Regions from separate parts of the Streptomyces broussonetiae genome, predicted to be linked through region 2. Evidence: riboswitches for the same ligand, from Rfam matches in the RefSeq annotation. Region 2 holds a riboswitch; the other holds the start of a gene.
What was found. A riboswitch is a leader RNA that binds a small molecule or an ion and turns the genes downstream of it on or off. The one in region 2 is predicted to bind S-adenosylmethionine.
Positions count from the first base shown of each region.

Region 1: linked by a shared signal. The riboswitch ahead of thrC (threonine synthase) and the one ahead of GQF42_RS47180 (putative leader peptide) in region 2 are both predicted to bind S-adenosylmethionine.

Region 1 covers NZ_CP047020.1:4,534,303-4,539,342, forward strand. Annotated here, with positions in the region: gene groL (chaperonin GroEL) at 1-73, opposite strand, end outside; gene GQF42_RS20930 (cold-shock protein) at 429-632, opposite strand; gene GQF42_RS20935 (MoaD/ThiS family protein) at 1,065-1,340, opposite strand; gene thrC (threonine synthase) at 1,337-2,620, opposite strand; SAM riboswitch class I at 2,638-2,781, opposite strand; gene GQF42_RS20945 (glucosyl-3-phosphoglycerate synthase) at 2,942-3,886, shown strand; gene GQF42_RS20950 (alpha,alpha-trehalose-phosphate synthase (UDP-forming)) at 3,973-5,040, shown strand, end outside.
Region 2 covers NZ_CP047020.1:494,794-499,833, forward strand. Annotated here, with positions in the region: gene GQF42_RS02510 (NtaA/DmoA family FMN-dependent monooxygenase) at 1-17, shown strand, start outside; gene GQF42_RS02515 (LLM class F420-dependent oxidoreductase) at 109-1,032, shown strand; gene GQF42_RS02520 (DUF1684 domain-containing protein) at 1,108-1,932, shown strand; SAM riboswitch class IV at 2,021-2,134, shown strand; gene GQF42_RS47180 (putative leader peptide) at 2,169-2,285, shown strand; gene GQF42_RS02525 (ABC transporter substrate-binding protein) at 2,500-4,119, shown strand; gene GQF42_RS02530 (ABC transporter permease) at 4,123-5,040, shown strand, end outside.

The DNA.
Region 1 (5,040 bases), 4.0 Mb from region 2:
CGTCCGCGAGCTGGTTCATGCCGCGCTCGAGGCCGCGCCGCGCCTCCTCGTCGAACGCGATGATCTTGGCCATGTGAAGTGGTCCCTCCAGGACTGGGGGTGATTCCTTCGGACCGCGCCCGCGCCCGCGACGGACGGCTCGCCGACCTGTGGTTCCTTGCCCCACATGGCCTGCGGGCCTCACCGACCCGGTCCTTCTTTGTCACTCTCACCTTCAGAGTGCTAACGCCAATGATTAGCACTCGGCATGGTCGAGTGCAAGGTGCGCCCGCGAAGCGGGCTCGATGGGGTGGTGGTCGGGTGACGGGTGGGCGCAAGCGCCTACGGCGGGTCCGGGGGGGCGCTCGGCCACCCGCGGACAGCGTGGCCCGGGGACGGCGAAGGGCCCACACCCCTCGCGAGGTGCGGGCCCTTGGGACAAGAAACGTTCAGGCGCTGAGGCGAACCATGTCGGCCTGCGGGCCCTTCTGGCCCTGCGAGATCTCGAACTCCACCCGCTGCCCCTCTTCAAGGGTGCGGTAGCCGTCCATCTGAATGGCGCTGTAATGGACGAAGACGTCCGCACCACCGTCGACCGCGATGAAGCCGTACCCCTTCTCCGCGTTGAACCACTTGACGGTGCCCTGAGCCATGCCTAACTCCCCTATTACTGGCCCTTGCACAGATCCACACTTCGCGGACCCGGGTCAGACCTCACCCCCCATCGGTCGGGGGCGTGCGCCGGAACGCGTCGACCGCGGCTGAATGTATCTGTCCAACTGCCGTCTGCAACAGGTCAATCGGACGAGAAATCTGGACGAGCCCGGTCCGGAATCTACCTAAACTTCGGCTGAATTCAGGGCAAGTCGGGCCGCGCAAAGCGGAACAAAAGCCACAGAAAGCCCGCACACTTTGGCTGCTTCTTATCGGGCCCGCGGTGGGGAATCCGGGGCCCGTGACCTTCGAGATCGGAACGCGTTCCCCAACTCTACCGCGCTCAATCACGCTGAATGGCCCCCTCCGTTTCTCTCACGGAAGGGGCCATTCGATGAACAGTCGGTAACTGCGGTTACCGAGGGTATATATCAGCCGCCGGCGACCGCCGGAATGATGGAGACACCGGCGCCGTCGGGGGTCACCGTCTCAAGGCCCTGCTCGAAGCGGACGTCGTCGTCGTTGACGTAGACATTCACGAACCGGCGCAGCTTGCCCTGGTCGTCCAGGACACGGGCGGAGATCCCGGTGTGGTTCTTCTCCAGGTCCTCGATGACCTCGGCGAGGGTCGCCCCCTCGGCGGCGACCTCGGCCCGGCCGCCGGTGTAGGTGCGCAGGATGGTGGGGATGCGAACGGTCACGCTCATGCGAGGCCAGCCTCTCGGAAGGAGTCCAGGGTCGGGCGGATGGTGGCGCTCAGGCCGGTGCCGGCCACCGCGTCGAGGGTCTTGAGCCCGTCGCCGGTGTTGAGGACCACCGTGGTCTTCGCCGGGTCCAGGAGGCCTTCCTTGAGCAGCTTGCGGGTGACGCCGACCGTCACACCGCCCGCCGTCTCCGCGAAGACGCCCTCCGTGCGGGCCAGCAGCTTGATCGCGTCGACGACTTCCTCGTCGGTCACGTCCTCCACCGCACCGCCGGTACGGCGCGCGATGTCCAGGACGTACGGCCCGTCGGCCGGGTTGCCGATGGCGAGGGACTTGGCGATGGTGTTCGGCTTCTGCGGGCGGACCACGTCGTGACCGGCCTTGAAGGCGGTGGACACCGGCGAGCAGCCCGCGGCCTGCGCGCCGAAGATCTTGTACGGCCTGTCCTCGACCAGGCCCAGCTCGATCAGCTCCTTCAGACCCTTGTCGATCTTCGTGAGCTGGGAGCCGGAGGCGATCGGGATCACCAGCTGGTCCGGCAGCCGCCAGCCGAGCTGCTCGCAGATCTCGTACGCCAGGGTCTTGGAGCCCTCCGCGTAGTACGGGCGCAGGTTGACGTTGACGAAGCCCCAGCCCTCGCCGGCCGGGTCGCCGATCAGCTCGGAACAGAAGCGGTTGACGTCGTCGTAGTTCCCCTCGATGCCGACCAGCTCGCCGCCGTAGACCGCGGCCATGACGACCTTGCCCTCCTCCAGGTCGTGCGGGATGAACACGCAGGACCGGAAGCCGGCGCGGGCGGCGGCGGCACCGACGGCACCCGCCAGGTTGCCCGTGGAGGAGCAGGACAGGGTGGTGAAGCCGAAGGCGCGGGCGGCCTCCAGGGCCTGGGCGACGACGCGGTCCTTGAAGGAGTGCGTCGGGTTGCCGGAGTCGTCCTTCACGAACAGCTCGCCGGTGACGCCCAGTTCGCGGGCGAGGTTGTCGGCCTTGACGAGGTTGGTCCAGCCCGGGTTCAGGTTCGGCTTGTCGGCCACGTCCGCCGGGACGGGCAGCAGGGGCGCGTACCGCCAGATGCTGGCCGGACCGGACTCGATCCGCCGGCGCAGTTCCTCGGTGTCGTAGCCGGAGAAGTCGTAGGCGGCCTCCAGCGGACCGAAACACTCCTCGCACGCGAAGACCGGGCCGAGCGGGACGCGGTGACCGCACTCGCGACAGCTCAGCGCCACGGCGGGACCGAGGTCGACGGTGGAGGTGCTGGAACTTGCAACTGTCTGCACAGCCATGGAGGCGAGGCCCTTTCTCCTCATCTTCCTCACGACGCATCTCGCCGTGAGACGGATTTGGCACCTTCCCTAGCCGGGAGCCTCGCTTGTGAAAAACGAGACCGGCTGGAGGGTTGCCGGGGCTTCATCGGGCCGTGTCCCTCTGCCCCTCTGGATGAGCTGTATGCGGTTGTGGAACGCGCGCGCCCCTCGACATGCGATGGTCATCGGCGTTGCTCAAGACTGTAACCGAAGCCCAGGACAGTTGAGATAGTCGTCCGAACCGCGAGATTGATCACCGCATGACCCCACGTGATCACGAACAGTGAGGAGCCACAGACCGTGCTGGAAGAAGTCGAGCGCTGGCTGGCCACCCGTTCCTGGTCCGTGGCCGACCGCCCGCTGCACCGGATCCTGGCCGCCAAGCAGCGCACGGGCCAGACGATCAGCGTCGTGCTGCCCGCGCTCAACGAGGAGCAGACCGTCGGCGACATCGTCACGGCCATCCGCCGCGACCTCGTGGAGGAGGTCCGTCTCGTCGACGAGATCGTCGTCGTCGACTCCGGCTCCACCGACCGCACCTCCCAGGTCGCCGCCGCCGCGGGCGCGCGGGTCGTTCACCGCGACGAGATCCTGCCCCGCATCGCGGCCGTCCCCGGCAAGGGTGAAGTCCTGTGGCGCTCGCTTCTCGTCACCTCCGGGGACATCATCTGTTTCATCGACGCGGACCTCAGGGAGTTCTCCTCCGACTTCGTCTCGGGAATCGTCGGCCCGCTGCTCACCGACCCCGAGGTGGCCCTGGTCAAGGCCATGTACGACCGCCCTCTCGGCTCGGCCGCCGGGCAGGGCGGACGGGTCACCGAGCTGATGGCCCGCCCGCTGCTGAACATGCACTGGCCGCAGCTGGCCGGGTTCGTGCAGCCGCTCGGCGGCGAGTACGCGGCCCGCCGCGGCCTGCTGGAACAACTGCCCTTCCCGGTCGGCTACGGCGTGGAACTGGGCATGCTGGTCGACGCCCTGCACCTGGTGGGCCTCGACGCGCTGGCCCAGGTGGACGTCGGCGTGCGCAGGCACCGGCACCAGGACGGCCAGGCGCTCGGCCGGATGGCCGCGGCCATCTACCGCACCGCCCAGCTCCGGCTGGCCCGGGGCCACCTGGTGCGCCCCTCGCTGACCCAGTTCGAGCGGGGCGAGGACGGCTTCGAGCCGCGCACCTACTCGGTGGACACCGAGGAGCGGCCGCCGATGGTGGAGATCGCGGAGTACGCCGAGCGCAAGGTGGCCTGAGGAGGATGGCCTGAGTTCGTATACGGCGGCGGTGTCGGGCGTGGGCACACGTTTGAGGGTTTCCGGGCCGGGCTAGGTTGAGGACCATGGCTTCCACGCACGGTGCCGAGGTGCTGGTCGCGTCCAACCGCGGCCCGGTTTCGTACACGGCGGACGAGAAGGGCTCGCTGCGCGCCAAGCGGGGCGGCGGCGGGCTGGTCTCGGGGCTGTCGGCCATCGGGTCGGACGCGGACTCGGTGTGGGTGTGCGCGGCGCTGGGCGACGGCGACCGGGAGGCCGTCCGGCGGGCGCAGGGCGGGCTGCTGCCGGCCGAGGACACCGGCGGGCAGCGGGTGCGGATGCTGGACATCGCCCCGGACGTCTTCGCCGACGCGTACAACGGGATCGCCAACTCGGTGCTGTGGTTCGTCCACCACATGCTGTACCAGACCCCGCTGGAGCCGGTCTTCGACGCGCGGTTCCGGCGGCAGTGGGCGTCGTACCAGGCCTACAACCGGGCGTTCGCGGAGGCGCTGGCCGAGGAGGCGGCCGTGGGGGCCGCGGTGGTCGTGCAGGACTACCACCTCGCGCTCGCGCCCCGGATGCTCCGGCACCTCAGGCCCGACCTGCGCATCGGCCACTTCTCGCACACCCCGTGGGCCCCGCCGGACTACTTCCGGCTGCTGCCCGACGACATCGCGGCCGAGTTGCTGCAGGGCATCCTGGGCGCGGACCGGGCGGCCTTCCTGACGGGGCGCTGGGCGGACGCGTTCACGGCGTGCTGCGAGGCGGTCCTCGGACCCGGGATCACCACGGGTACGGCGATCGGCGTGCACGGGCTCGGCGCGGACGCGGACTTCCTGCGCACACGGGCGCACGAGCCGGACGTGGACGAGCGGATGACGGCGCTGCGCCGCGAGATCGGCGAGAACCGCAGGACGATCGTCCGGGTGGACCGCACCGAGCTGTCCAAGAACATCGTGCGCGGACTGCTGGCGTACCGGCAGCTGCTGGACGACCACCCCGAGTGGCGCGAGCGCGTGGTGCACCTCGCGTTCGCCTACCCCTCCCGGCAGGATCTCGCCGTGTACCGGGAGTACACCGCCGAGGTGCAGCGGGTCGCGGAGGAGATCAACGCGCAGTACGGGACGGCTGGTTGGCGCCCGGTGGTGCTG
Region 2 (5,040 bases):
GACGACAGGCGGGCTGAGCCCCCGAGCCGGCCCTTGTACACATGACTGACAAGAAGCTGTCACACGCCGACCGGAATGCGGGTTCGGCCGACGCCCGTTCTGACTGACATGACTGTTGGAGTAGCGCTCAACGCGTCCGACGCGCCGAACCAGGTCGACGCCACCGTCCAACTGGCCAAGGAAGCCGCGGAGTTCGGTGTCACGTCGGCCTGGTTCGGGCAGACCTTCGGCGCGGACTCACCCCAGCTCGCGGGGATCGTCGGGCGCGAGGTGCCCGGACTGCAGGTCGGCACCTCCGCTATCCCCGTCTTCGGCCGGCACCCGCTGCTCGTCTCCAGCCAGGCCCAGACCGCCCAGGCCGCGACCCACGGCCGCTACCACCTCGGTCTGGCTCTGGGCACGAAACTGCTGACGGAGACGGGCTTCGGCCTGCCTTTCGAACGGCCCATCGCCCGGCTGCGCGAATTCCTCACCGCCCTGCGGCAGTTGACCAAGACCGGTACGGCCGACTTTCACGGCGAGCTGCTCACCGCCACCACACCGATCCCGGCGCGGGTACCAGGTGCCGAGAACGGCGTCCCCCTACTCGTCGCCGCGATGGGGCCGCAGGCTCTGCGGGCCAGCGGCGAGCTTGCCGACGGCATCCTGCCCTATCTGGCAGGACCGCGCGCCCTGGCCGACCACATCGTGCCCGCCCTGAACGCCGCGGCCGAGGCCGCAGGCCGCCCCGCGCCCAGGATCGTGGCCCTGGTGCCCGGCGTGGTCACGGACGATGTCGATGCGGTGCGGGCCAAGGCCGCCGAGAACCTCGCCTTCTACGAACAGATCCCGTCCTACGCGCGAGTCATCGAACTCTCCGGCGGCCGGCGGGCCGCCGACCTGGCCGTGATCGGCGACGAGAAGACGGTCGAGGCCGAGGTACGCCGTTACCGCGACGCCGGCGCCACCGAGGTCGTGTTCTCGGGCACCGAGATCGCGGGAGAAGGCGATCGCCGACGCACCTGGCGACTCCTCGGCGAACTGGCCGGCTGAGTACACCCGTCCGCTCGACAACCCCCTGTATCCCCTGCCCGAAGGCCCCCCCCCCCGGCACAAAGGAGATTCCCCATGACCACCGAGGCCGCCACCACGGACCTCCACGCCTTCACCGAGACCTGGCTGGAGTGGTACCGAGCCCAGGAGGCCCGGCTCGCCGCCCCGCACGGGTTCCTGGCGATCACCGGCCTGCACTGGCTCGACGACCGACCCCAGCGCTTCCCGGACGCGCCCGGCGCGTGGCGCACCGGCCCCGAAGGCGTCGTCGTAGACCTCGACGACGCCGAGGAATTGGTCGTCGACGGGGCGCCGGTGCGCGGCGAGCACCGCTTCGGCGTGCTTCCCGAGCGCGGCGGCGTCGACGCCCTCTGGGGAGACGCCGTCATCGAGGTCGCCAGGCGCGGCGGCCAGGACATCGTGCGCCCCCGGCACCCGGACGCGCCGCTGCGCACGGCTTTCACCGGAACGCCCGCCTACGCCCCCGACCCGCGCTGGGCCGTGACGGGCCGCTACATCCCCTTCGACACTCCGCGGCCGACCACCGTGGGCGCCGCGGTCGAGGGCCTTGAGCATGTCTACGACGCCCCGGGCAGAGTCGAGTTCGAACTCGACGGGCGCCCGCTGTCGCTGACCGCGTTCCCCGGCCACGGTGCGGGACGGCTGATGGTGCTGTTCACCGACGAGACCTCCGGGGTCACCACCTACGCCGCCAACCGGGCCCTGGCCCTCGATCCGCCCGCCGCCGACGGTACGGTCGCCCTGGACTTCAACCGTGCCACCAACCTGCCGTGCGCCTACACGGACCTGGCCACCTGCCCGCTGCCCCCAGTCGAGAACCGGCTGCCGGTGGCGATCGAAGCCGGTCAGAAGATCCCCCGCGAGCGCGGCGGCTCCTGAGCTGGACGCACTCTCGCCCCGACTCCCCATACAAGGCGTCCTTTTGCGCCATTGACGTACGACAAGACCGCTCCGTACGATCACGAACGGCATTGAGTGTCAGCGTCAAGCCCTGGCTCGCTGACCGGCAACCCTCCCACGCGGTGGGGTGCTCCAGGTGAAAGCCCGGCGGGATCACCGATGATGTCCGCAAGCGCGTGGCCCCGTGACCGGGGCCGGATATGTGGAGGACCGATATGCGGCACGGTGGTGACCTCAGCGCCCGCTTCACCGGCGCCACCGTGTTCTCCCGGCTCTCGCGCCGGCGTCACATCGACCTCAAGCGCTCGACCAGCTGTCTCTGTCAGGCCTGACGGGCCTTCCCGCCGCTGGTCGCAGTACGGCATCTGTCGTCGCACCCGCCTGCGCCTGATCTCCGTCTGTCTTTGATCCCCCCTTTTCGCTCTGCTCCCCGTCTGCACAGCGCTCCCTCGGCACCGGCGTCGCGCCGGCCGGGGCCGCACGCCCACGCACGGCCGTGCCCTGCACCACACCCGTGCCTGGTGACACGAGTAGGAGAAGCCCTCCGTGACTGCACTTTCCGATGTCAGAACCTCCCGGTGGGCGGCACTGACCGCCCTTGTGACCACCAGTGTTCTGCTGACCGCCTGCGGCTCCGGCGGCGGCGGTTCCGGCAGCGGCGCCGGGCAGCCCAAGTCCGGCGGCACCCTGACCTTCGCGGTGGGTTCGGACGCCGGCTGCGTGGATCCGCAGCAGGTCGCCAGCAACGAGACCATCTACTCGGTGCGCCAGATCGTGGACTCCCTGACGGACCAGGACCCGAAGACCGGCAAGATCGTGCCGTGGCTGGCGAAGAGCTGGAAGGTCAGTTCCGACGCCACGACGTTCACGTTCCATCTGAGGTCGGGTGTCACCTTCAGCGACGGCTCGAAGCTGACCGCGCAGGTCGTCAAGGACAACTTCGACGCGGTGCCTAAGCTCGGCGCCCTGGGGACGCTCGCCGAGGGCTACCTGAGCGGCGTCAAGAGCACCACGGCGGTCGACCCGCTCACCGTCAAGGTGACCTTCAGCCAGCCCAACGCCCAGTTTCTGCAGGCGACTTCGACCCACTCGCTGGGGATCGAGTCGTCGGCGAGCGTGAAGGAGACCCCGCAGCAGAAGTGCAGCGACGGGGTGATCGGATCCGGGCCCTTCGTGCTGAAGCAGTACGTGCAGAACCAGTCGATCACCCTGACCAAGCGCACGGGATACACGTGGGGTTCCTCGCGGTGGAGCAAGAAGGGCGAGGCGTACCTGGACAAGCTGGTGTTCAAGGTTGTCCAGGAGGCGGGCGTACGGGCCGGAAGTCTCCAGTCCGGCCAGGTCGACGCGATCAGCAGCGTCGGCAAGGCCAACGAGGCGGCGCTCAAGGGCGGTCAGGTCACCCTGCAGCGACGGGCCAACCCCGGCGTCGTGTTCGGCCTCGGCCTCAACAACTCACGGCCGGCCCTGAAGGACGCGCGAGTGCGCCAGGCGATCCTGTACGCCGTCGACCGGCAGCAGATCGCGGACACCGTGTTCCCGACCGGCACCCAGCCGGCGACCAGCGTCCTCGCCCACACCACACCCGACCACACCAGCCTCGCCTCCGACCTGGCGTCCGACGCGGCCAAAGCCAAGTCCCTGCTGGACGCGGCCGGCTGGAAGACCGGCAGCGACGGCATCCGCACCAAGGACGGCAAGAAGCTGAGCCTGACCGTCAAGTGGTTCCCCAACGCCTCCACCAACCAGCCCGCGCTGGAGCTGATCCAGCAGCAGCTCAAGGCCGTCGGTGTCGACGTGGCCCTCAAGCAGCTCCAGGTCACGCAGTTCGCCCCAACCCTCCAGTCGGGTGACTTCGACGCGGCGTGGGGGAACGTGACCCGCGCCGACCCGGACATCCTGCGCAGCTCCTTCTCCACCAAGCTGGCCAACTTCTACCACCTGCCTGCGAGTTCCCTCGACACGGCGCTCTCCGAACAGGCCGCGACCGTCGACCCGGCCAAGCGCAGGCAACTGGTCACCCAGGCACAGCAGTCGCTCGTGCAGAACGCCTACTACGTGCCGGTGGTGGAACTCCAGACCCAGCTCGGGGTGTCGAAGAAGGTGCACGACCTGAACTTCGACGCCTCCAGCCGGATCCAGCTGCACGACACCTGGATCGGGTAGCGCATGCGCCGCTATGTGATCAAACGGCTCGGCCAGGCGGCCGGGGTGCTGTGGGCGGCCTACACGGTCTCGTTCCTGGTGCTGGACTACCTGCCGGGCGATCCGGTCACGGCAATGGCCAGTGCCGGAATGGACTCGGGGCAGGTCGACCCGCAGCAGATCGCCGCCCTGCGGCACGAGTACGGCTTCGACAAGCCGGTGCTGGTGCAATACGCCGAGTACCTCGGCCGGGCGGTGCGCGGGGACTTCGGCGACTCGGTGTCCACCGGCCGCCCAGTCACCTCGACACTGGCCGACGCGCTGCCGCAGACCCTCCAGCTGACCGGGGCGGCCCTGCTGCTCGCGGTGGCCCTCGGCGGCGGTCTGGCGGTGCTGGCCACCTATACCTCTCGGCGCTGGCTGCGGCAGCTGCTGCTGTCGCTGCCGCCGCTGGGGGTGTCTGTCCCGACGTTCTGGGTGGGGCTGCTGCTCGTCGAGACGTTCTCCTTCCGGCTGCACTGGTTCCCCGCGTTCGGCAACGACGGATTCAAGGGGCTGGTATTGCCTGCGCTGACTCTGGCGGTGCCGACCGGTGCGCAGATCGCGCAGGTGCTCGCAAAGAGCCTGCTCACCGCACTGGACCAAGCGTATGTGGAGACTGCCCGGGCCAAGGGTGCCGACCGGTGGCGGGTCCATCTGCGGCACGCCCTGCGCAACGCCTCTCTCCCAGCGCTGACGGTCGTCGGCCTGCTGGTGGGGCAACTGATCGCCGGTTCGGTCGTCGTCGAGACGGTGTTCTCCCGCGACGGCCTCGGCCGCGTCACCGCCGCGGCAGTCACCGCCCAGGACATCCCGCTGGTCCAGGGGGTGGTGGTGTTCGGGGCACTGATCTTCGTGACGACGAACCTGGTCATCGACCTGGTCTATCCACTCCTCGACCCC